Regions from separate parts of the Brotaphodocola sp. genome, predicted to be linked through region 2. Evidence: riboswitches for the same ligand, from Rfam matches in the RefSeq annotation. Region 2 holds a riboswitch; the other holds the start of a gene.
The links. A riboswitch is a leader RNA that binds a small molecule or an ion and turns the genes downstream of it on or off. The one in region 2 is predicted to bind cobalamin.

Region 1 (11,650 bases), on a different contig from region 2:
TTCGCGAAAGGTGATCGGATTCTCACTGAGTTTTCGCAGGAAGAACATTAGCGTGTGAATCCACAGTTCTCTGGAAGACACAATTGGGATGTAATTGTAAAATTCGATGAGGTCCTGTTGATAGAGCGGATTGATCTTAAGCGTGTTGATGCGTTCTGAGATTTCTGCTGTGCTCAGAGACTGAAAGAGTATTGGTCCGACACAGAGAACCGGAGAAAACGGCTCTGAGCCGGAATTTGAGCTGGAATTCGAGCTGGAAGCGGAAGTATCAATATCAGAAGTATCCGTATCAGAGGAGAAAGTCAAATGACGATCAGAACAGTCGGAACAATCAAAAGAGAGAGACAGACTCTCTGACAGTTCTGGGGGCAGGCGGAAGAGGGAGTAGTTCATCAAAAGCTCATCCTCATAGAGATAGAAGGTATTTTCCTCAAGGTGGGAGCGGAGAAGATCAGCGATCTGATTGTATTGAGGGCTTATATACATGCGCTTGCGAAAACCGAGGTCAACCGACTCGCACTGGGTAGAGGGATCGGTGATCAGGAGGACATGAAGTCCCCAGTGTTCATAGAGCTCGTTCATCAGAGTCAGGATTTCTGCATGTTTTTTTGTGAGTTTTGTTTTTGATTTTTCTGTTGATTCCTTTATGTTCCTCGTTTCTTTCGTCTCGTTCATAGACAGATCCTTTCTTAGTTAGCTTATATTTTTCTTTTCGTGCACTTCCTTTTTCGCACGCTCCTTTTGATTTCGTACAAAAATAATCTCATTTATTATATTAACAAAAAATAATGCTAATATCAACGAAAATCGTCCTATGAAAAAGAGAAAAATATGAGTATAGTTAAGTCATCACTTATGAGGGACATAACTCAGCGAGGGTATCTTAATAAAATCGGAGGGGAAAGAATGAGAGAAGTAATCAATCTCAATGCGGGATGGAAATTCATTCAGCAGGATGCAGGATTACCGGAAACATTGCCGGCAGACTGGAAGCAGGTTGATCTTCCGCACACCTGGAATGCTGTGGATGGTCAGGATGGAAACGGAAGTTATGACAGAGGAAGTTACTGGTATGCGAGAATGTTTGAGACACCGGTGCAGCCGCTTGGGGGAGGGCGCACTTATGTGGAGGTCTTAGGAGCGGGACAGCAGGCAACGGTCTATGTCAACGGCAAAAAAGCGATTTATCATGAGGGCGGGTACTCGACATTCCGTGCAGATGTCACAGACCTGTGCCACATAGATGGAACGGAGAATCTGCTTGTGATCAACTGCTCCAATAAGTATAAGGACAGTGTGTATCCGCAGTCTGCTGACTTTACGTTTTACGGCGGTCTGTACCGTGGAGTGAAGCTGATCAGCGTTCCGTCTGTTCACTTTGATTTGGATTATTACGGTGGTCCGGGTATCATGGTGACACCGAAGCCCGATGAGTGTGACGGAGCGATGTTTGAGATCAAGAGCTTTGTGAGCGGAGCAGATGAGAATTTCACGGTGCTTTACAGCATCGAAGATGCGGATGGCTCTGAGGTTGCAGGTGGTTTGAGACCGGCTGATAGTAATTCAATTACGCTCTATGTAAACAATATCTCTCTCTGGAGCCCCAAAACCCCATACTTATACAAGGTAAAGGCTTCCTTACTCAGACGAAATGAAGTTTATGATGAGCTTACGGTTCAGACAGGTGTGCGTAGTTTTTCCTGTGATCCAAATCAGGGATTTATCCTGAATGGGGTGCCGACTCCTCTTCGCGGTGTGAGCCGTCATCAGGATAAGCTCTATAAGGGAAATGCACTGACAAAGGAAGATCACTACGAGGACGCACGCATCATCAAGGAACTCGGCGCAAACACGATTCGTCTCGCACATTACCAGCATGCGCAGGATTTCTACGATGCCTGTGACGAACTTGGATTTGTGGTCTGGGCAGAGATCCCGTTTATCAGCGTGTTCAACAAAGACCCGGAGGCTCATCAGAACTGCATCCAACAGCTCAAGGAACTGATTATCCAGAATTACAATCACCCGTCAATCTGCTTCTGGGGCATTTCAAATGAGATCCTGATCGGTGGCATTTCAGAGAAACTCGTTGAGAATCATAAGGAACTGAATGCGCTTGCAAAGGAGCTTGATCCAACAAGACTGACGACAATCGCCCATGTGAGCATGACTCCGCTTGAAAGTCCGATGCACCATATCACCGATGTGATCAGCTACAACCACTATTTTGGATGGTACGGCGGAAAGATGGAGGACAACGGACCATGGCTTGACCGTTTCCATGAGCTTCACCCGGATCTCTGTCTGGGACTGAGCGAGTACGGCTGTGAGGGCGTGATCACAAACCACGGACCGAACCCGGCTTGTAAGGACTATTCTGAGGAGTATCAGGCGCTGTATCACGAGCATATGGCGAAAGTTTTGAACGACAGACCGTGGATGTGGTCGAGCCATGCATGGAACATGTTTGACTTCGGTTGTGCAGCGCGAAATGAGGGCGGAGTTGTAGGCAGAAACAACAAGGGACTTGTGACGATCGACCGAAAGGTAAAGAAAGACAGCTTTTATATTTATCAGTCATACTGGAGCGAGAAACCGATGGTTCACATCTGTGGACGGCGCTATGCACAGCGTGCCGGTGAGACGACTGAGGTTCGCGTTTACTCGAATCAGCCGAGCGTTAAGCTGTTTGTAAATGGAAGTCTCGTTGCGGAGAAGGAAGCCGATAAGGTATTTGTTTTCACGGTATCTCTGAAAGAAGGAAACAACATTCTCGTTGCAGAGGCAGGAAGCATGAAAGATTCGATCTCTCTTGAGAAAGTGGAGAAGGAGCCTGAAATCTACGTACTTCCGGAAGTCAATGAGAGAGCAGAGGGAGTGGCAAACTGGTTCTCAAGCATCGGAGATATGGATCTGAAAGCGCCGATGGAATTCCCGGAGGGCAAATACAGTATTCGTGATACGATGGAGGAACTTGCAAAGTCTCCGGAGGCATTTGAGATCACGGCACATGCAGTCAAGCTGGCAACGAATTTCATTGTGAAACCGGGAGTTGGCATGTGGGATATGATGAAAAAGATGACACCGGAATCAATGGCAGGTCTGGCGAGTGGCACGATGCCGGAGGGATTTCTTGAGAGCTTAAACGCCAAGCTGATCAAAATCGACCGGGTGTAAACGTTGCAGGAATCGAAAGAACCTAAAAATACAAGAGAATCAGGGTTTGCGCCCTGTGTGGGCTCTGACTCGAGAATTGGTCAAGAATAGGAGAAGAAAAATGGCAGGACAGGCAAGGAAAAATGTAAAACCATTTGGTTTTGCAGACAAAGTGGGATATTTCTTTGGAGATTTCGGAAATGATTTCACGTTTATGTTGTCATCGATGTTTATGATGAAGTTCTACACGGATGTAATGGGGGTTTCAGCCGGAATCGTGGGACTTCTGATGATGGCGGCGCGTTTTGTAGATGCAGTGACCGATGTGACAATGGGACAGATTGTAGACCGATCTGCACCGACGAAGGATGGAAAGTTCAAACCCGCGCAGTTACCCGCACAATGACGGAGATGTTTGCGCTCGGCATGTTTGAGAATCCGTACCGCGATCCGAAGCGGGCGGAGAAAGTTATTTATAATCAGACTGACTGGGATCATGCGATGGAGGCACACAGAAAGAGTGTCGTTCTATTGAAAAATGATGGAATTTTGCCACTCACCGCAGAAAAGTGCAATGGAAAAAAAGTGTATGTGGAGTGTTTCCACAAGGACCCGAAAATGGCAGAAAAAGCGACGGAATCCCTCGAAAAACAGGTCGCAGAGAACGCGATGGGCGTGACTCTGACAAACAACGTCGAGGAGGCTGATCTTGCAATCCTTCTGCTTCAGCCGTCATCGGGCGCGTACTTCAGTGCGACACCGGGCTATCTGGAACTGGATCTGTGTGAAGACAAGGAAGTCTGCAACGTCGATGAGGAGGGAAGACCGACCGCAGAGACGCATTTGGAGACGACACTCAGTGGTGTAAAACGGATTGCACAGATCGCAGAGATTCTGCACAGCCACGGTGGAAAGGTGATCGCGAACGTCAACATTACGCTTGCATGGGAAGTTGGAAACGTAGAACCGCACTGTGATGCCTTCCTTGCGGGATTTGATACCTATGTGTCGGCGACTCTCGATGTGATCTTCGGACGTTTTGCACCGACCGGAAAACTGCCGGTGACTCTGCCAAGAGGGGATGAGGTTCTCGCGGTCAATGCAGATGGAGTCTGCATAAGCCCGAACGATGTGCCTGGATACGACAAGGATCAGTATCTTCCGGATGAGTTGAAGGATGAGAACGGAAAAGCCTATGCGTACCGTGATCAGGCGGGAAATTATTATGAGCTGGATTTCGGCTTGAACTATGAAAGCTCGATGGAAGATTGAGAAATAAAAAACAAAACTAAAAATGGAGAAATTTGAAATTTAGAAAAATAAAAAGCGAAAATCGAAATGTGTAAAAAACGGAAATCGATAGGAGCGAAAAAATGCAAAGATGGGGAAGTATCCGAAAAACAGGATATTTCCCCGCTTTTTTGCTGCGAAAAGAAAAAAATGAATAACAGTTTTTTACTTTTTTGAAAAATAAAGAGATTCGATATAATGAGTGTTATTTTGTTTTGAAACGAAGAATGCTATAATAGCAGGCAATGGAGTGTAGAAGCCTGGATTTGCGAAAGAAATACTCGAATCTGCGCGTATTTTGTTTAACGATATTTGAAAAATTGAGTAAAAATGACTCGTTTTTTTAACTAATATTGGAGAAAATTGAGCAAAATATAAAAAAACAGGAAAATCAGGACAGCTATTTGTTAATTAAGAATCTGAACGTTCTCGAAACTTTCTGTTATATTATAAACCGGGGATTATTAAGGGGATAGAAATAAAGTTAAAATTCTGTCAAGGATACCTGTGTTTTAAAAAAACATATACATTTTAAGGAAGTGACGGTTTTTTCATGAACGAACAACAAATAAAAAAGCAGCTGGGAGTGACAGCAGAGGAAAAATCACAGTTGAGAACGATATTTCAGCAGGCAAAAGGAAATGGAGCAGCCGTTATGGATGCAGGACTATTTCTGAAAGACCGTCAGCTGATTACCGCAAGAGCTTATGGAGATGAGGAGCCGATTCCTCTGCATCGCCATAATTATATTGAGATGGTGTACGCAATCCATGGAGGTGTCATTCATCGGATCGATGGAGAAGAACTGATTCAGCATGAGGGCGATCTTCTCATGATGAATCAGTATGTGGAGCATGAAGTGAAACTGGGAAAACCAGGGGATCTGGCATTGTTTTTGATTGTGCGCCCAGAATTCTTTGATATTCCGTTCCAGATGCTTCAGGAACCGAGTGAGATCCGCAATTTCATGGTGAATTTCCTCAGAAAGAACAATCCATCCGCGCAGTACCTTCTGTTCCAGAAGCGGGGACAGACGGATATTCGCAATCTGATGGACAACCTGATCGTTACGACGTATCGGGATGACGGAAATGACAGCATCATCAGCCAGTATACGATGGGATTGATTTTCCTTCATATTCTGGGAAGCTCTGGAAATCTGATTCAGAATTCCTCACAGAATCATAAAGATGTGATCGTGAAAGAAACTTTAAAATATATTGATACACAGTATAAGAATGCGAGTTTGAGCCAGGTCGCAGAGGATTTCCATCAGTCGTTATCCGGACTTAGTAAGATCATTAAGCAGGGAACTGGATGTACATTTCAGGAGCTTTTGATGCGCAAGCGGTTTCAGAAGGCGACGAAATATCTTGTGGAGACAGATCTTCAGGTTGAAGAAGTTGCAGTGAGCGTCGGATATGAGAATGTAAGCTATTTTTACCGACAGTTTAAGAAGCGTTACGGAATGACCCCACGTCAGTATCGGGTGGTTCACAGTCAGAGCTTTGGAAATCGGAAGAGTGAGACGTTTCACTAGGAATTTATGTGGTTCAGATCATTTAACAGATTTGTTTGATTATTTGATAAGTTTAATAAATTGCGTGAGTGTGTGATCGTATGATTTATATGATCGAAAAAAGGCGAGCGAAAGAGAGATGATAGACTCTTTCGTTCGCCTTTTTTTGTTTACTTTATCACTTTAAAGAGACGCTTGATAAAAGTTTTGTTCGTTTTATAAGAATACTTACACTTACAGGAAGATTCTCTCAAGGTTGAAGGTTGATTTTCCTTGCAATGATCATCAGCACTGCGTTTGCGGGACTTGGAGTCTATTCGCTGATCTGCGGTTGATTGTTGGATCATGGAAAAGCAGTTTTTGTCTGTGAATCATGCAGACAGAAACTGCTTTTTTGTGCTATAATGAAATGAGCGCAATAGAAAAATAAGCGCCTGCGTTAGAACGCAGATGTCTGCATCAGCACGAGTTTGCGGTTGTTTGATGGAGTAAGTAGTGTTAACTGTTAACGAGGGGAAAAGTCAGAGAAGGGAATGGGGGTTCACATGGAAAAATTAAAAAATCTTTTGATGGTGCTTGTGGGAAATCTGATTGTCGCGTTTGCGACGGCAGCATTTTTGGAGAGTACAGGATTGATTACGGGGGGAACGACAGGTGTCGGAAAGGTTGTGTATGTCTTTACCTCTCTTCCTGTCTCCGCGACGTATGCGGTTGTGAATGGAGTCTGCTTTTTGCTTGGACTCTGGATTTTGGGAAAGGAATTCGCGGTGACGACACTGTTGTCGACTGTGATTTTTCCGCTAATGTTGCGCGTCTTAGAGATTGTGTTTGACGGAAAAGCATTGACGGATGATCTGGTGCTCTGCGCGGTGTTTGCGGGAATTTTGTATGGCATTGGGATTGGACTTGTGATGCGGGCCCATGCTTCGACGGGTGGTCTTGATATTCCACCATTGATTGTCAACCGGATTTTTGGGGTACCGGTCGGCACAGCGATGATGGGAATCAGCATTCTTGTTGTGGGACTTCAGATTCCGTTTTCCAACATCAATCAGATTTTATACGGCATGATTCAGATTATGGTGATGTCCGTGATTCTGGATAAGGTTCTGATGACAGGAAGCACACAGGTCAAGCTCTGGATCATCAGCCCGAAATACCGACAGATCCAAAAGACTCTGCTCGGAAACGATGTGGGCGTGACGCTGTTTCCGATTGAGACCGGATACACAGGACAGAACCAGAAGGCGATCTTGTGCGCGATCTCTCCGCGTCGTCTGCCAAAGATCAAGCGCCTGATTCGCGAACTCGATCCGGAAGGCTTTGTGCTTGTGGATTCGACGGAGGAGGTACTCGGAAAGGGATTTTCCCTGCCACGATGAGTGTGATGAGGATATTGAAAAGAGAATCAGACCATGTGCAGATCGGGCGAGGATCATAGATAGAGTCTGTGTCGGAATGCCGAAATATCACGAAGGCAGCGGAACAGCTCCTTGTGTCCAAACCGGCGTTTTGCAGTTTCCTCGCAAAGATCGAGGAGAAACTGGGTGCAAAGATCTTTGACAGGAGGACGAGTCCGCTCTCCCTGACACAGGCGGGAGAGCAGGAAGACAGAGCAAATCAGAGTAAATAAAAACCTTTACAAAGAACAAAAAACCTCTTATAATACGGATGAACTGAAATCAAATAGGCGTGACAGTGCCGAAAGGCCTGACAGGGAAGCTGTCCCCAATCATTTGGCAAACAGCGCAGCCCCCGCTACTGTACTGGAGGACGAAGTCTTTTACCACACGTTGAAGAAAAGTCACTGGCAGAAAGATAAAAATGCCGGGAAGACGAAGACGGAGGATGATTCCAAGCCAGGAGACCTGCTGTCATGTGGGATTATCCGCTTTCGGAGGGAAGGTTGGATATGAGACGCTGGAGAAAGGAACAGCGTCTTTTTGATGAGTATTCTTCTCCCCATGCTATGATGTGCGCTTAGAGTTGCCATTTGCACCTGAGATGTTTTGAAAATCAGGGTCAAGGCGATAAAGAGGGCATTTTTTTGTTTCAGATTTTATTTCAGCGAAAAATGCATCAAAGCACTATCTTTTTATCAGTTCAACGATCATCGCTCATGTTTGCTTCCCATATTCCCGTAAGAGAAGTGCGGACATGATGCAGAAGAAAAAGAGGAGAAAAACATGAAAAAGAAACAGGTAGTTGTACAGGCAATGGCGCTTTTTCTCGGAATGGCGTTAGCAACCGGATGTGCTCCAAAGAACGCAGATACGACAAGTGCGCAGGAGACCACAGCAGAATCGTCCGTGGCAGAGGAGAGCAAAGCATCTGAGGCATCTGCGGATCAGAGCGAGGCGGAGAGCAAGGATCAGCAGGATCCGGCAGATTATGGCACAGTTGAGATTCAGAATGGAGAGCGTACCGTTACCTTCACGAAAATGCCGGAGAAGGTACTGTGTGCAAACCTTTATGCTGCCGAGAATATGGTGATGCTTGGACTTGGAGACCGAGTTGTCGGAAGAAATGTATCGACGAGCGCGGCAGATAAACCGCTTCCGGAGCTTGAGGCACAGTTTGAGAAGATTCCGCAGATCGAGAAATCAAATGAGAATGCAGTTGCACTTGGAACGGATCTTGTAATCGGACAGATCAGCGCATTTAAAGATGGTTCCTGGGGAAGCTATGAGCAGTTTGAAAATGAGGGCATCAACTGTCTGACGATCACGGGAACGATCGTGCAGGATGAGACGGTTGAGGATGTATATACGGATATTCGCAATCTTGGAAAGATCTTTAAGGTTGAGGACAAGGCAGAGGAACTCGTGACAGAGATTCAGGATCAGATTGCAGAGGTTGAGACGGCAGTTAAGGACGTTCCGGAGGATACAAAGGTGAAGGCTTTCGTTCTGGACACCTTCAAGGGGAATGAGATCTACACGACCTCAAAAGGTCTTGAGAGCAACTTGATTGAACTTGCAGGTGGAGTCAACTGTACCCGCAACATGGCAGATTCCCGCTGGTTCAACACGAGCGTGGAGACTCTTGTGGAGACGAATCCGGATGTGATTATCATCAACGATTACGGCACTCAGACCGTGGAGGAGAAGCTCGATTTCTTAAAGAGCAATCCGGCTCTGTCTGAAGTTCCGGCAGTAAAAAATGAGAATTACCTGATTATTCCGCTGGTAGAAGTGATGCAGGATGTGCGTGCGGCAAGTGCGTGCAAGAAGTTTGCACAGCACTTCTACCCGGAATGTTTCGAGTAAACGGGAAGCAGGGAAAGAGCGGGAGAGAGTTCCTGCTCTTTCTTCTGCTTCTGGTGGGACTTCTCATCTCTATGGTTGCAACGGTGAGTATTGGTTCGACCGGAATTTCGTTTTCGGAGACAGCCGGAATCATCGTCGATAAGATTTTTGGCGGGAGCGAGAAACTTGCGCAGGGAGTCTACTCTGTTCCACATTTTCAGATTATCTGGAACATCCGTTTGCCGAGAGTAATCTTTGCGGTGGTCTGTGGAGCGGGACTGGCTGTCTGTGGATCTGCGATGCAGGCGATTGTGCTGAACCCGATTGCAGACCCGTATATTCTTGGCATTTCGTCCGGAGCTTCCGCGGGGGCAGCGTGGGCACTTCTGATGCCGTTTCCGCTTTTTGCGGGACAATACCAGACGACAGTGTCTGCATTTCTCGGAGCACTTCTCTCTGCAGGAGTGGTTTATCTGATGGCAAAAAGTGCAGGAGGTGGAAAACTTCAGCCGGTGACACTTCTCTTATCGGGAACGGCAGTCAATGCGGTGATGAGTGCAGTGACGAGTTTTCTGATTTTCCTTGCAAAGAGTCCGGAGAGCATCGCTTCGGTCTATAACTGGCAGATGGGAAGCATTGCGTCTGCACAGTGGAAGAGCCTTGCGCTTCCGACGGTGTGCGTGATTGCGGGAAGTATAATCTGTACGATAGCCGGAAGGCAGTTTAACATGATGATGATGGGCGATGATGATGCGATGGCGATGGGAATGAGGGTGCGGTTGTTCCGAAATTCCGTCTTTATTCTCTGTTCGGTGATGGTCGCATCACTTGTCTCCGTGACGGGTATCATTGGATTTGTGGGACTCGTTGTGCCTCACACGGTGCGTTTCCTTGCCGGGACGAGTGACAACCGGATTGTACTGCCATTTTCTGCTCTTTTTGGAGGAATCTATCTTGCGTGGGCGGATGCGCTTGCGAGAGGAGGATTTGGAGTCGCGGAACTTCCACTTGGAATCATCACAGCCTTTGTCGGAGCACCGTTTTTCCTGTTTCTGATGATTCGAAGCAGATATGGTGGACATTAAAGGTTGCGAAAAGTAAGGCAGTAAGGATAGGAAAGGATTTTTCTTAAAGTATGAAAATTCAATATCAGGATATCCATGTCCGGCTTGGTGGAAAAGAAATCTTAAAGGGAGTTGATCTGGAAAATCGGGAGGGCTGTCTGACCGGGATCATCGGACCGAACGGATGCGGAAAATCAACCTTGATTAAGACGACGTTTGGGATCACGACACCGTCCCAGGGAGAGATTCTTGTGGATGGAAAGCCGGTTTCTTCCTATAAGCCGAAGCAGCTGGCATCGATGATCGGCTATGTCGGTCAGGATATGGCGAGTGTCTTTGATTTTACGGTGCAGGAAGTCGTCGCAATGGGACTATATGCGCGAGCTGACCATTCTCGTCCGGACAGAGAGGTCATGGAGCTGGCGATGGAGGAACTTGGGATCTTGCACTTGAGGGATCGCAGTATCCTTTCGCTGTCTGGAGGAGAGCGGAAGATGGCATTTATCGCGCGAGCGGTTGTGCAGGGAGCGGACACGTTGATTTTGGACGAGCCGACGAACCATTTAGATATTCGTCACCAGCTCTTTCTTCTTGATTATCTGAAGGCGTGTAAGAAGACGGTACTGATTGTGATTCATGATCTGCGTCTGGCAACGCATTATTGCGATTATATTTTTCTGATGAATGAGGGAAAAGTGATTGCGCAGGGAACACCGATCGAGGCGCTTAATCGTCCGAGAGTTAAGCAGGTCTTTGATATCGAGGGAGAAGCGTATCAGAACGAAAACGGGGAAAAAGACTTTGCTATGTTTTTATAACGATACACATTGTGGAAGATGCAAAAAAACTTTTTCAAAAAAAATCAAACTTTGTGCACACTTTTTTGATGGCTCATGCTATTATAATAGACGTAACCCCCCAATACAAAATATAGTTTTTTGCAACATCCCATAAGAAACGAAATACCTTCTCCTTAAAACAGTCGGTCCCCCAACCGGCTGTTTTTCTTTGTATGATAGGAAATTATGATAGGAAATTGCGTTCTATCGTACAAAAACGCTCCGCGAGGGTGCAAAGCGCCAGTGGCGCTTGTTATGAAAAATCCCATGTTTTAGGCGTGCGAGTTTCCATTTCGATGCCTTCAGACATGGGATTTTTCGTACATGTTAGATTCGCTGGTTTCGATTCGCAAATGTGTTCTGCCAGGTTTAACGGAATCTGGTTAAGATCTCGAGATCAAGACATTCTTCGGAACAGTCCAACTACTTTTCCGAGAATCTGAACATCTGAGACGATGATCGGTTCCATCGTGTCATTCTCCGGTTGCAGGCGATAGTGACCGTTCTCGCGGTAGAAGCGCTTGACTGTCGCAG
Region 2 (11,650 bases):
TGACCGGATTTGCGCATGGAACTGTGCTCTCAGTTGCAGATCAGGTTGTGGAGGCTGTAAAGGCAGGAAAGATCAGTCATTTCTTCCTTGTTGGAGGTTGTGATGGTGCGCGTCCGGGAAGAAATTACTACACGGATTTTGTGAAAAATACTCCGGCAGATTCGGTGATTCTGACGCTTGCGTGTGGAAAATACCGTTTCAATGATCTCGATCTCGGAGAAGTGGCGGGACTTCCGCGCATCATGGATATGGGACAGTGCAATGATGCGTACAGTGCGATTCGCGTGGCAATCGCGCTTGCGGAGGCATTTGAGTGTTCGGTTAATGAGCTTCCGTTATCGCTCGTATTGTCCTGGTATGAGCAGAAAGCGGTCTGCATTTTGCTGACCCTGCTTCATCTTGGAATTGAAAATATTCGACTTGGTCCGACTTTACCTGCATTTATTTCAAAGAATGTGTTAAACTATCTGGTGGAGAACTATCATATTGCGCCGACGACAACCGTAGAGGAAGATTTGAAGGCATTGCTGGGTCGCTAAAAATCAGAAGAAAATCCGCCAGATGGTCCGGGTGGACGGTAAAGAGAGAAGTCAATAACAAAAAAGGAGAAGGTATGATGGAAGAGAGAATGAAGAACATTAACAAGGCAGAGGTTTTAAGCCTGAAAGAGATGATTGCATATCAGGAGGGTCAGGTAGTCAGCCGTACCCTTGCACAGAACGATGCAGTCAGCCTGACGCTGTTTTCTTTCTGGAAAGGAGAGGAGATCAGCACGCATGAGTCCGGCGGAGATGCGATGGTACAGTGCCTTGACGGTGTTGGACGGATTACGATTGATGGTGTCGAGTATGAGCTTCATGAGGGAGAGACGATTGTGATGCCGGCGCGCCATCCGCATGCGGTGTATGGAAAAGAGAATTTTAAGATGCTGTTGACGGTGATCTTCTAAAAATTTATAGATTTATAGATTTATTGATTTATCGAGGCGCCGACGACGAGTAAAGTCAGGCAAACGCGCTCTCGCTCCGGGTTCAACGTAGCGGTGCATAAGACCGTAAAGGACACGGTCTAAGCACCGACGTTTCACACGGGTTTGCCTGCACTTTCTCGTCTTACGTCGCCGGCTAGTATAGACGTATAGGCTTTAAGTATTTGCAAAAATATTTCCCGCAAGTAGAAAATCTATTGCTGTTTGCGCACTGCGTAACCGGTAACGAAAAATCTGCTTGCGGGATTTTTTATGATAGGAAATGAAGTGAATTTCTTTCAAAAGAGGAGCTGTCAATTTGGGGCTTCCTGTGGTACGATGAGATTGATGAGAAATAAAATTTAACATACACTGAGCATGCAGACAATGTGCTACGAGAGATGGTTCGAGGAATATGTCTGGGTGAGACAGGGAAAGGACAGATTTGTTATGAAAATACTGCTCTATGAGGTACGAGAGGACGAGAAGGCAGACATTGCCAGAATTGCAAAGGAGTTAAAGGTTGAGGTTGTGGAAACTGGTGAGGTGCCGTCTTTGGAGAATGCGGGGATGGCAGAGGGCTGTGACGGCGTATCAATTCTCGGTCAGGGCACGATCGATGTTCCGCTTTTGGATGTATGGAAGAAACTGGGCGTGGAGTGTCTTTCGACGAGAACGATCGGATTTAACCATATTGATGTGGCATATGCGAAGAGCATTGGCATTCATGTGTGCAATGCAAGCTATGAGCCGGACGGAGTGTCAGACTTCACGATTATGATGATGCTGATGTGTCTGCGCAATTACAAGCAGGCGCTCTGGAGAGGTCAGGTCAACGACTTTGCACTGAAAGGACTGATGGGGCGCGAGCTTAAGCACATGACAGTCGGTGTGATCGGAACCGGAAAAATCGGTGCTCAGGTAATCCGTAGTCTGTCTGGATTTGGCTGTCGGATTTTGGCAGTTGACCCTTATGAGAAGGAGGAAGTGAAGAAGTATGCGACCTATGTGGATCGCGAGACCGTTTACCGCGAGGCAGATATCATCACACTTCATCTTCCGCTGACACCGGAAAATTATCATATGCTCGACCGTGAAACGATTGCGAAGATGAAGGATGGCGTGATCCTGATTAACTGCGCGCGCGGAGAGCTTGTGGATATCGATGCGCTTGTCGAGGGCATTGAGAGCGAGAAGATCGGAGCACTCGGTCTTGATACTGTTGAGGGCGAGGAGGGAATCATCCACGAGGATCACCGCATTGATATTCTGAAAAACAGAAACTGGTTCTATCTGCACCAGTTCCGCAACGTCATTTTCACTCCGCATATGGCATTCTATACAGATACCGCGGTTCGCAGTATGGTGGATTGTGGAATCCGGGGAATCGTGCAGATGAAAGAGGGAACACCCTGCCGAAATGAGTTATAGGTTTAATCTATAACTAGAGATCTGTTTTTTTCTATTAGACAGATTCTGGAAAGTTTGTTATTATCTCCTTGTAAGTTGATAGGAAATAAAGGAAACAAAAAATAGACCTGAACTTGAGGAGGAAATCAATTATGAGTAAAAAAGCATACGCAGACAGAAATTTAAAGTTTGAAACCTTACAGCTTCATGTAGGACAGGAACAGCCGGATGCAGTGACCGACGCAAGAGCCGTTCCAATTTACCAGACAACCTCCTATGTGTTCCGCAACTGTGATCACGCAGCAGCACGTTTTGGACTGGCAGATGCAGGTAACATTTATGGTCGTCTGACCAACCCGACCGAAGATGTATTCGAGCAGAGAGTTGCGGCTCTTGAGGGCGGTGTTGCAGCGCTGGCAGTTGCTTCCGGTGCAGCAGCAATCAGCTATACCTTCCAGAATCTGGCACATGCAGGCGATCACATCGTAGCAGCAAAGAACATCTACGGCGGTACCTACAACCTGTTAGCACATACTCTGAGTGAGTACGGCATCACGACCACTTTCGTAGATCCGTTCAATTATGAGGAAGTAGAGTCAGCCATTCAGGATAACACCAAGGCAATCCATGTAGAAACCCTTGGAAACCCGAACTCCGATGTTGTAGACATCGAGAGACTCGCAAACATTGCACATGCACACAAGATTCCGCTGGTAGTTGATAATACCTTTGCAACCCCGTATCTGGTACGTCCGATCGAGTACGGAGCAGACATCGTTGTTCACTCCGCAACTAAGTTCATCGGTGGTCACGGAAGCACTCTCGGCGGTGTGATCGTAGACAGCGGTAACTTCGACTGGGAGGCAAGCGGAAAGTTCCCGTCCTTAACCGAGCCGAACCCGAGCTATCACGGCGTCAGCTTCACAAAGGCAGTTGGCAAGGCAGCATTTGTGACAAAGATCCGTGCAGTCCTGCTGAGAGATACCGGCGCAACGATCGCTCCGATCAGCGCATGGATTCTGTTACAGGGTCTTGAGACTCTGTCTCTGAGAGTAGAGCGTCATGTGGAGAACGCACTGAAGGTTGTTCAGTATCTGAACAAGCATCCGCTTGTAGAGAAGGTTCATCATCCGTCTGTATCCGATGATCCGGAACAGCAGGCACTGTACAAGAAGTACTTCCCGAACGGTGGTGGTTCGATCTTCACCTTCGAGATCAAGGGTGGTGCAGAGAATGCGAAGAAGTTCATCGACAATCTGGAGCTCTTCTCTCTGCTTGCAAACGTAGCAGATGTGAAGTCTCTGGTCATCCATCCGGCATCCACAACCCATTCTCAGCTGAACGAGGATGAGCTGGCAGATCAGGGCATTACTCCGGCAACGATTCGTCTGTCCATCGGTACTGAGAATGTAGATGATATCATCGAGGATCTGGATGAGGCATTCAAGGTAGTTGCTGAGGCTTAATTACTTAGATGAACTCATATCCGTGATGTTTGTTTAGTCTGTATGAAAAAGTATGTTATCGTTTTATCTGCATAAATAAATAAGCATTAAAAAGCGTTTCGCTCTGAGGGGATCCCTCAAAGTGAAACGCTTTTTTCGTTTGCGATGATGACACCCGAGCCACAGCTCTTTGTCTCCTGAAACTGGGTCGTCCACGGACCACTGCGCCCGAACATATCAAAGTATCGCTGAACCTCCTGAACAGAGACATTTGTGATTGCCACGATTGTAAGTGTCTGTGCCATTGTTGTTGTCTCTTGTGTATTGTGATCTTGTCATGGTGACGAGCTCCTTTCTGAGCAATTTGAAAAATTATCGTCGATTAAATCCCGAATCGTCTGCATCGAGAGATCGATCGAGGCGATTTCATCGGCGCATCGTTTGAGTTCACTGCGAATCAGTGCCTCGTGAGTGATTTCGTGCTTGTACTTGAGCTGGTGTTCCAGACTCGCCCAGAAATCGATCGCGATCGTTCGAAGTTGAATCTCGGCAAAGAGTCCGTCTCCCGGTCCGTCGACAAGCTGAAAAATCAGATGATAACTCCGGTAGCCGTTCGGCTTCGGATAGGAAATGTAATCTTTCTGGTTGATGACGTTGAATTCCGGGCGCTCACAGAGCCAGCGTGCAAGTGCAAATACATCATCGGAGAACGAGCAGATCGCCCGAATTCCGATTGCATCCCGGACATTCGTGAGAGCAGACTCGCAGGTAAGCGGATAGCCGTGTTTTTTGAGCTTGTTTTTCATGCTCTCCGGCGATTTGATCCGGGAAGTGCAGTAGAGAACAGGGTGATACTTGTTGTCACTCTGATTGCCGGGTCGTGTATTTCCAGGGTAAGACTCGATGATTTTTGTGAGCTGTTCGGCAGTCGCCTGCATTGCAGAAAGGCGATCCCCATAAAAAGAGTTGGTGTCCGCACGATCCAGATCAGCGTTTGTCCCTGTATTTGTTTCGGTGTTTGTCTTGGTGTTTCCTCCTGCATTTGTCTCTGCGTTCATCTTGTGTTCCCTTCTTTCAATCTTTTACTTTTATCAGGTCTTGCTGACGGGACAGCCTGGAATCTGCACGGTGATCGTCAGCGGATTCGGGCGAGAAGTTCTTTTGAGGCAAACGGTTTTGTCAGATAGTCATTTGCGCCGAGGTCAAGTCCCTCAACCTTGTCATCGATCTCGGAACGTGCAGTCAGAAGAAGTACCGGAATCTGGTTCTGATGAGAACGGATCTGTTTGAGGACGGTGAGTCCGTCCATTTTCGGCATCATGATATCGAGAACGGCGCCGTCGTAACGCCCACTCGCCAAGGCATTCAGCGCCTCCTCCCCGTCGTAGACAGCATCCGCCTGGTAGCCGTTTCTCTCCAAGATTGTGATGATTGCTTTAGAAAGCGAATGCTCATCCTCCGCAAGCAGTAGTCTCATCGTTCTCATCCTCCCGTTTGTTTCTCTCTTATAATGTTTATTTATAATGTTAATAATTTTAACTGATACGTTACTTAATCTTAAAAGGAGTCTGTGATATTCTTGTGGAAATTTTGTGGTAATTCTGTGTACCGTAGATGTGAATGGATTAACATGTGGATCGTTTGAGAAAGAGTCGTAAACTTGTTAAGATTATGTTATAACTCAGAGTGGATGTCCCCCCTCCTCTTTAGGTGGGGTATCACAAGTCTTCTCAGGAGGGGAGACAATCCCCTTCTGAGTGATACGCTCCGCGAGGGTGCAAAGCGCCAGTGGCGCTTGTTATGCACCGACCGCAGTGGAACGAAGATGCGCACTCTGTTTCATAAATTTTGGTGAAATTCTTTCAACATTTGGAAGCGTAGCATATCGGATTTATGGTATAATTGGAATCATTGACAAATGGAAAGAAAAAAGAAGTGTAGAAGCAGAAGGAGAAAATGTGGTGGAGAGGCAGGAAAACGGAGACATGCGGAGTGGGAGATGTGAAGGAAAGAAAATTTGCAGATTTGCAGGCAGAATTTTCGGCGCAGTCAGCCTGCTTGGCGCATGTGCACTGCTCGCATCGTGTGGGGCAAAGAACAGGGAAAATACAGCGGTTGTGCCGGATTTTGTGTTGACGTATGCGGAGAATCAGGCGGAGGATTATCCGACGACTCAGGGTGCCTACGAATTCGCAAGACTGGTCGAGGAGCGGACCAGAGGAAAAATTCTCGTTCAGGTCAATGCGGGAGCGGTACTCGGCGATGAGCAGTCGGTGATTGAACAGCTCCAGTTCGGCGGAATTGATTTCACCCGTGCCTCCCTCTCTTCGGTCGGAGAATTCATTCCATCCGTAAATGTACTCCAGATGCCATACCTCTACAACAGTGCAGAACATATGTGGAAGGTGCTTGAGAGTGAGATCGGAGACCAGTTCCTTCATAACTTTGAGGGATATGGTCTTGTCGGACTTTCCTGGTATGATGCGGGAGCGCGAAATTTCTATACATCAGAAAAGCCGATTCGGACACCAGAAGATATGGTCGGAATGAAGATTCGAGTGCAGGAATCGGAACTGATGAGCCGGATGGTGGAGCTGATCGGCGCAGAGCCGGTACAGATGGCGTTTGCGAGTGTCTACTCAGCGCTTGAGACCGGAAAGATTGACGGAGCAGAGAACAACTGGCCGTCGTATCAGTCAGAGCGCCACTATGAGGTCGCCAAATATATGACGGTTGATGAGCATGCGCGAGTTCCGGAAGTGCAGATGATCTCGGAGAACACATGGAAGAAGCTGAGTCCCGAGTATCAGGAGATCATCCGTGAGTGTGCGAAGGAGTCCGCACTTTATGAGAGAAAACTCTGGGAGGAGAGAACGAAGCGCTCACGGGAGATTGTCGAAAAAGCTGGTTGTCAGGTGATTGAACTGACTCCGGAGGAAAAGTCTGCATTTCAGGAAAAAATGCTTCCGCTTTACAATGAGTATTGTGGGAAATATATGGATCTGATCGGTAAGATTGTGGAAGTGGGAAAATAAAATAACATTTGATCTTGCGCATATTTTGAGTATAATAAATAAGTAATTAGATTAGAGGAACTTAGAGGAACAAGGAGAAGAAACGAATGGCAAATAAAATTATTTTAACCGGTGACCGTCCGACGGGAAGACTGCATGTTGGACATTATGTGGGTTCTTTAAAGCGTCGTGTGGAGCTTCAGAATTCAGGTGAATTTGATAAGATCTTTATTATGATCGCAGATGCACAGGCGCTGACTGACAATGCGGACAACCCGGCAAAGGTGCGCAATAATATCATGGAGGTTGCACTGGATTATCTATCTGTCGGAATTGACCCGACAAAGTCGAATATTTTTGTTCAGTCCTATGTGACGGAGCTGACAGAGCTGACGTTCTACTATCAGAATCTGGTTACGGTTTCGAGACTTCAGAGAAATCCTACGGTAAAGGCAGAGATTCAGCTTCGCAATTTTGAGACAAGCATTCCGGTTGGATTCTTCTGCTATCCGATCAGCCAGGCGGCAGACATCACCGCATTCAAGGCGACAACAGTTCCGGTTGGTGAGGATCAGATGCCGATGATCGAGCAGACGAAGGAAATCGTTCACAAGTTTAATTCTGTATACGGAGAGACTCTCGTAGATCCGCAGATCCTGCTTCCGAGCAACAAGGCCTGCCTGCGTCTGCCGGGTACCGATGGAAAGGCAAAGATGAGCAAATCCCTTGGCAACTGCATCTATCTGTCTGAGACCGAGGAGGAAGTTCGCAAGAAGATCATGTCAATGTACACCGATCCGAACCACATCCGCGTCGAAGATCCGGGTTGCATCGAGGGCAACACGGTATTTACCTATCTGGATGCATTCTGCAATGACGATCATTTTGCAGAGTATCTTCCGGATTACAAGAACCTTCAGGAACTCAAGGATCACTACCAGAGAGGTGGTCTTGGTGATGTGAAGGTGAAGAAGTTCTTGAACAACGTCATGCAGGAAGAGCTTCGCCCGATCCGTGCGCGCAGAAAAGAGTATGAGAGCCGGATTGAGGATGTTTACGAGATTCTTCGCGAGGGAACCCGTGTGGCAAGAGAGACTGCAAGCCAGACTCTTGCAGAGGTAAAACATGCGATGAAGATCGATTACTTCGAGACTTCGGAGTTCTTGGAGGAGCAGAAGGCAAAATTCTCTGCTGAGAAATAAGGATTGTCTTTTGTGACATTCCGTGATAGGATAGAGCCAATATCTGATTAAGAGTAGCCGGTGCTGTCTGTAAGGGAACTTGCAGACAGGTAAAAGGGAAACAGGTGAAAGACCTGTGCGATCTCGTCACTGTGAGACTGGAGCGAAAAGACCAGAAAGCCACTGATAGAAAATTGGGAAGGCGGTCTTTTGCGTGGGGAATGACTGAACAGATGGATTCCTCAAACAGTTGAGCCAGGAAACCTGCCGGATGCTGGTACAGGAAAGATTTTCCAGATCACGAGGAATTGATCGTACCGACCTGAATGCAGCGTGAGATATACAGACCAGCAAAATGCTGGGCTACATGTACAAGAGAGATAATATCAGAATGAGAAAAGCGATGCGGACAGGTTTCTGACAGATACAGCGGAACATTCGGTTTCGGCTGTCGGTTTGGAAACCGGAATGCAAGCGGATGAGAGAGCTGTTATTTTGTTCAGAATCATTTTTTGTGGGAAACTTTTTCCTGTCTATTTCAAGTTAGTTGGATAGAGAGCAGAGCCTGAGAGAACGAGGACAAGAATCGTTAAATATTCAAAAGGCTCAGGACTTGCAGAAAAAAGGGAGGAAGAAAAGAATGAAACTGAAAAAAATGGCAGCTTTATTTGCAGTAGCAACGACGGTGGCAGTGGTAGCAGGATGCTCAAGCTCATCTAAGGAGACTACGGCAGAGACGACCGAGGCGCAGACGAGTGCGGAGGAGACCACTGCAGAGGAGACGACTGAGGCAGAGACCGCAGAGACCGAGGAAGAAGAGGAAGAGAACTACAATACCGGTGATGCTTCCAAGGATAATCCGAGAAATCAGGATGAGATCGGCGAGGATGAACTGATGGTAGTCAGCTTCGGAACGAGCTACAATGACAACCGTCGCATGACCGTTGGTGCAATCGAGGATGCGATCGAGAAGGCATCTCCGGATTATTCCGTTCGCCGTGCATTTACGAGCCAGATCATCATTGACCATGTAAAATCCCGTGACAACGAGATTATCGACAATGTGACCGAGGCACTTGACCGTGCAGAGAAGAATGGCGTAAAGAGACTTGTGATTCAGCCGACCCATTTGATGAATGGTCTGGAGTACACTGATCTTGTCAATGAGGTTGCAGAGCGTTCTGACGCATTTGAGAAAGTATCCATCGGCGAACCGCTTCTGACGAGCGATGAGGACTTTAAGGCTGTTATGACGGCGATCACCGAGGCAACTGCTGAGTACGATGACGGCGAGACCGCTATCTGCTTCATGGGTCACGGAACCGAGGCTGATTCCAACCAGATTTACGCAAAGATGCAGGATCTGCTGACGGAGTCTGGATATGAGAACTATTTTGTTGGTACTGTGGAGGCAACTCCGAGCCTTGAGGATGTTCTTGCAAAGGTTCAGGCAGGCGAGTACAAGAAAGTTGTTCTTGAGCCTCTGATGATCGTTGCAGGTGATCATGCAAACAACGATATGGCAGGCGATGAGGATGGTTCCTGGAAGAAGACCTTCGAGGATGCCGGTTATGAGGTAACTTGTTTGGTAAGAGGTCTCGGTGAGCTTGAGCCGATCCAGCAGTTGTTCGTACAGCATGCACAGGCAGCCGTTGACAATCTGGCAAAATAAAAAGCGGGTGTCGCAAGATGGCACAAGAGATTACAAAAAATGTGATCGGAAAAAATTAGATTAGAAAAAAGTCAGTCGAAGAAAGACCGGGACCGGGAAAAAACTGGTTATCGGTCTTTTTTCTTCATGGATTCCTGTTGAATTCTTCTTGAATGGATCGCTTCTCTCACATTTCCAATTACAAGACATCGGCAAGAAGAATCGGATATGGCAGTGTTTGCGAGAGTAAGAGAAATTTTAAGGAAAATATAAAAATTGAGAAAAGAAAAATGAGGAGAATATTATGAGAAAGAGATGGATGGCAAAGGCAATTTTGATGTGTGCGACAGCAACCGTGCTTGCAACCGGATGTGCAAAAAATGATACGGCAAACAAGATGGAGCAGACGAGCGGGACAGCGAATGCGGAGAGTGATAGCAGTTTAGAGGAGACGACAGAGGCAACGGCGCAGAGTGAGAACGCAGAAGCTGCGGATGCGGGTGTAGCATCCGGGGATGAAACTGTGGAGGCAAAGGAAGTTGTCGAGGATGGCATGGAGCCGGTATCCGCAGATCAGCTCAAGGAAGGCACTTATGAGGTGACCGTTGATTCGAGTTCGAGCATGTTTAAGGTGACGAAATGTGAACTCACAGTCAAAGATGGAGCGATGCAGGCAGTTATGACGATGAGCGGAAGCGGTTACGGAAAACTTTATCTTGGAAAAGCCGAGGAGGCGGTAAAGGCTGAGGAGAGCGAGATGATTCCGGCAGAGACTGCCGAGGATGGTTCCTGCACATTTACCGTGCCGGTTGAGGCGCTTGATGCGGGAATTGATTGCAGTGCATTCAGCAAGAAAAAAGAGAAATGGTACGACAGAGAGATTGTTTTCCGCGCAGATTCCCTTCCGTCTGAGGCATATGCGGATGGAACGGTTGTGACGGTGGAGAGCCTTGGGCTTGCAGATGGAACTTACACGGTTGAGGTGAGCATGCAGGGCGGATCAGGAAAGGTTTCGGTTGAGTCCCCGACTCATCTGACGGTAAAAGATGGAGTTGCAACTGCAGAGGTGATTTGGAGCAGTCCGAATTACGATTATATGAAGGTAAATGATGTGAAATATGATCGAATCGGTCAGGTCGGAGAGGGAGACAGTTCCATATTTGAAATTCCGATTGCTGAGTTTGATCGCAAGCTGGCAGTGCTCGCCGACACGGTTGCGATGAGCCAGCCTCATGAGATTTCCTATACCCTGACTTTTGATTCTGCCTCCCTGCGACAGGAGAATTAATCAGGACAATCGGGAATGAGAAATTGTATGGACAATCATATAAAAAAGCGAATGAAAAGACGTATGGAAAAGCGTATGGAAAAACGAATAGGAAATTGCAGGGAAAAGGAAAGTTTCATGCAGAGAAGGTTATCGATTTTTCTAATTGTGCTGACGCTGACGATTGGAACGGGAATTGCTCTGACCGGATGTGCAAAGAATGAAGATGCAGGGTCAAAATCGGCGGAGCAGGGAGCAAGATCACAGGAAGGAAGCACAGGAGTTTCTCAGGACTGGGAGACGATGACGCTTCAGGAGACGATGAATCTGCGCTATGCGACTCAGTTTTCAGTGGAGAAATATGAGGGCGGGTATGAAAAAATTGTGATCGGGGATGCAGATACCTATCTTGTTGTGCCGGAACAGGCAGAAATCCCGCAGAATGTACCGGAGAGGGTGACCGTGATCTGCCGTCCGCTCTCGAATATTTATCTGTCGGCGACGTCCGCGATGGATCTTTTTCGCAGTCTGGATGCGATTGATCAGGTGACGCTTTCTGGAACACAGGAGAGTGGATGGTATATTGAGGAGGCAAAGCAGGCGATGGAGTCGGGGGCGATGACTTATGCGGGAAAGTACAGTGCGCCTGATTATGAGCTGATTCTCTCAAAATCCTGTGATTTGGCGATTGAGTCTACGATGATTACCCATTCCC

Region 1: linked by a shared signal. The riboswitch ahead of AC4EVX_RS10135 (ABC transporter substrate-binding protein) and the one ahead of AC4EVX_RS03645 (sirohydrochlorin cobaltochelatase) in region 2 are both predicted to bind cobalamin.

What each region holds. Positions count from the first base shown of each region.
Region 1 is NZ_CFAHBC010000028.1:6,409-18,058, reverse strand. Features, by position in the region: gene AC4EVX_RS10170 (AraC family transcriptional regulator) at 1-582, opposite strand, end outside; gene AC4EVX_RS10165 (glycoside hydrolase family 2 protein) at 907-3,177, shown strand; partial or broken gene AC4EVX_RS10160 (MFS transporter) at 3,278-3,541, shown strand; gene AC4EVX_RS10155 (glycoside hydrolase family 3 C-terminal domain-containing protein) at 3,559-4,428, shown strand; gene AC4EVX_RS10150 (AraC family transcriptional regulator) at 5,000-5,986, shown strand; gene AC4EVX_RS10145 (YitT family protein) at 6,511-7,347, shown strand; gene AC4EVX_RS10140 (LysR family transcriptional regulator) at 7,416-7,598, shown strand; cobalamin riboswitch at 7,645-7,855, shown strand; gene AC4EVX_RS10135 (ABC transporter substrate-binding protein) at 8,152-9,234, shown strand; gene AC4EVX_RS10130 (FecCD family ABC transporter permease) at 9,222-10,298, shown strand; gene AC4EVX_RS10125 (ABC transporter ATP-binding protein) at 10,349-11,095, shown strand; gene lexA (transcriptional repressor LexA) at 11,514-11,650, opposite strand, start outside.
Region 2 is NZ_CFAHBC010000005.1:80,376-92,025, reverse strand. Features, by position in the region: gene hcp (hydroxylamine reductase) at 1-539, shown strand, start outside; gene AC4EVX_RS03685 (cupin domain-containing protein) at 617-949, shown strand; gene AC4EVX_RS03680 (NAD(P)-dependent oxidoreductase) at 1,418-2,398, shown strand; gene AC4EVX_RS03675 (aminotransferase class I/II-fold pyridoxal phosphate-dependent enzyme) at 2,530-3,843, shown strand; gene AC4EVX_RS03670 (hypothetical protein) at 3,960-4,127, opposite strand; gene AC4EVX_RS03665 (GTP pyrophosphokinase) at 4,158-4,880, opposite strand; partial or broken gene AC4EVX_RS03660 (response regulator) at 4,961-5,299, opposite strand; gene AC4EVX_RS03655 (TRAP transporter substrate-binding protein) at 5,784-6,857, shown strand; gene trpS (tryptophan--tRNA ligase) at 6,944-8,038, shown strand; cobalamin riboswitch at 8,080-8,303, shown strand; gene AC4EVX_RS03645 (sirohydrochlorin cobaltochelatase) at 8,658-9,689, shown strand; gene AC4EVX_RS03640 (hypothetical protein) at 9,973-10,956, shown strand; gene AC4EVX_RS03635 (ABC transporter substrate-binding protein) at 11,074-11,650, shown strand, end outside.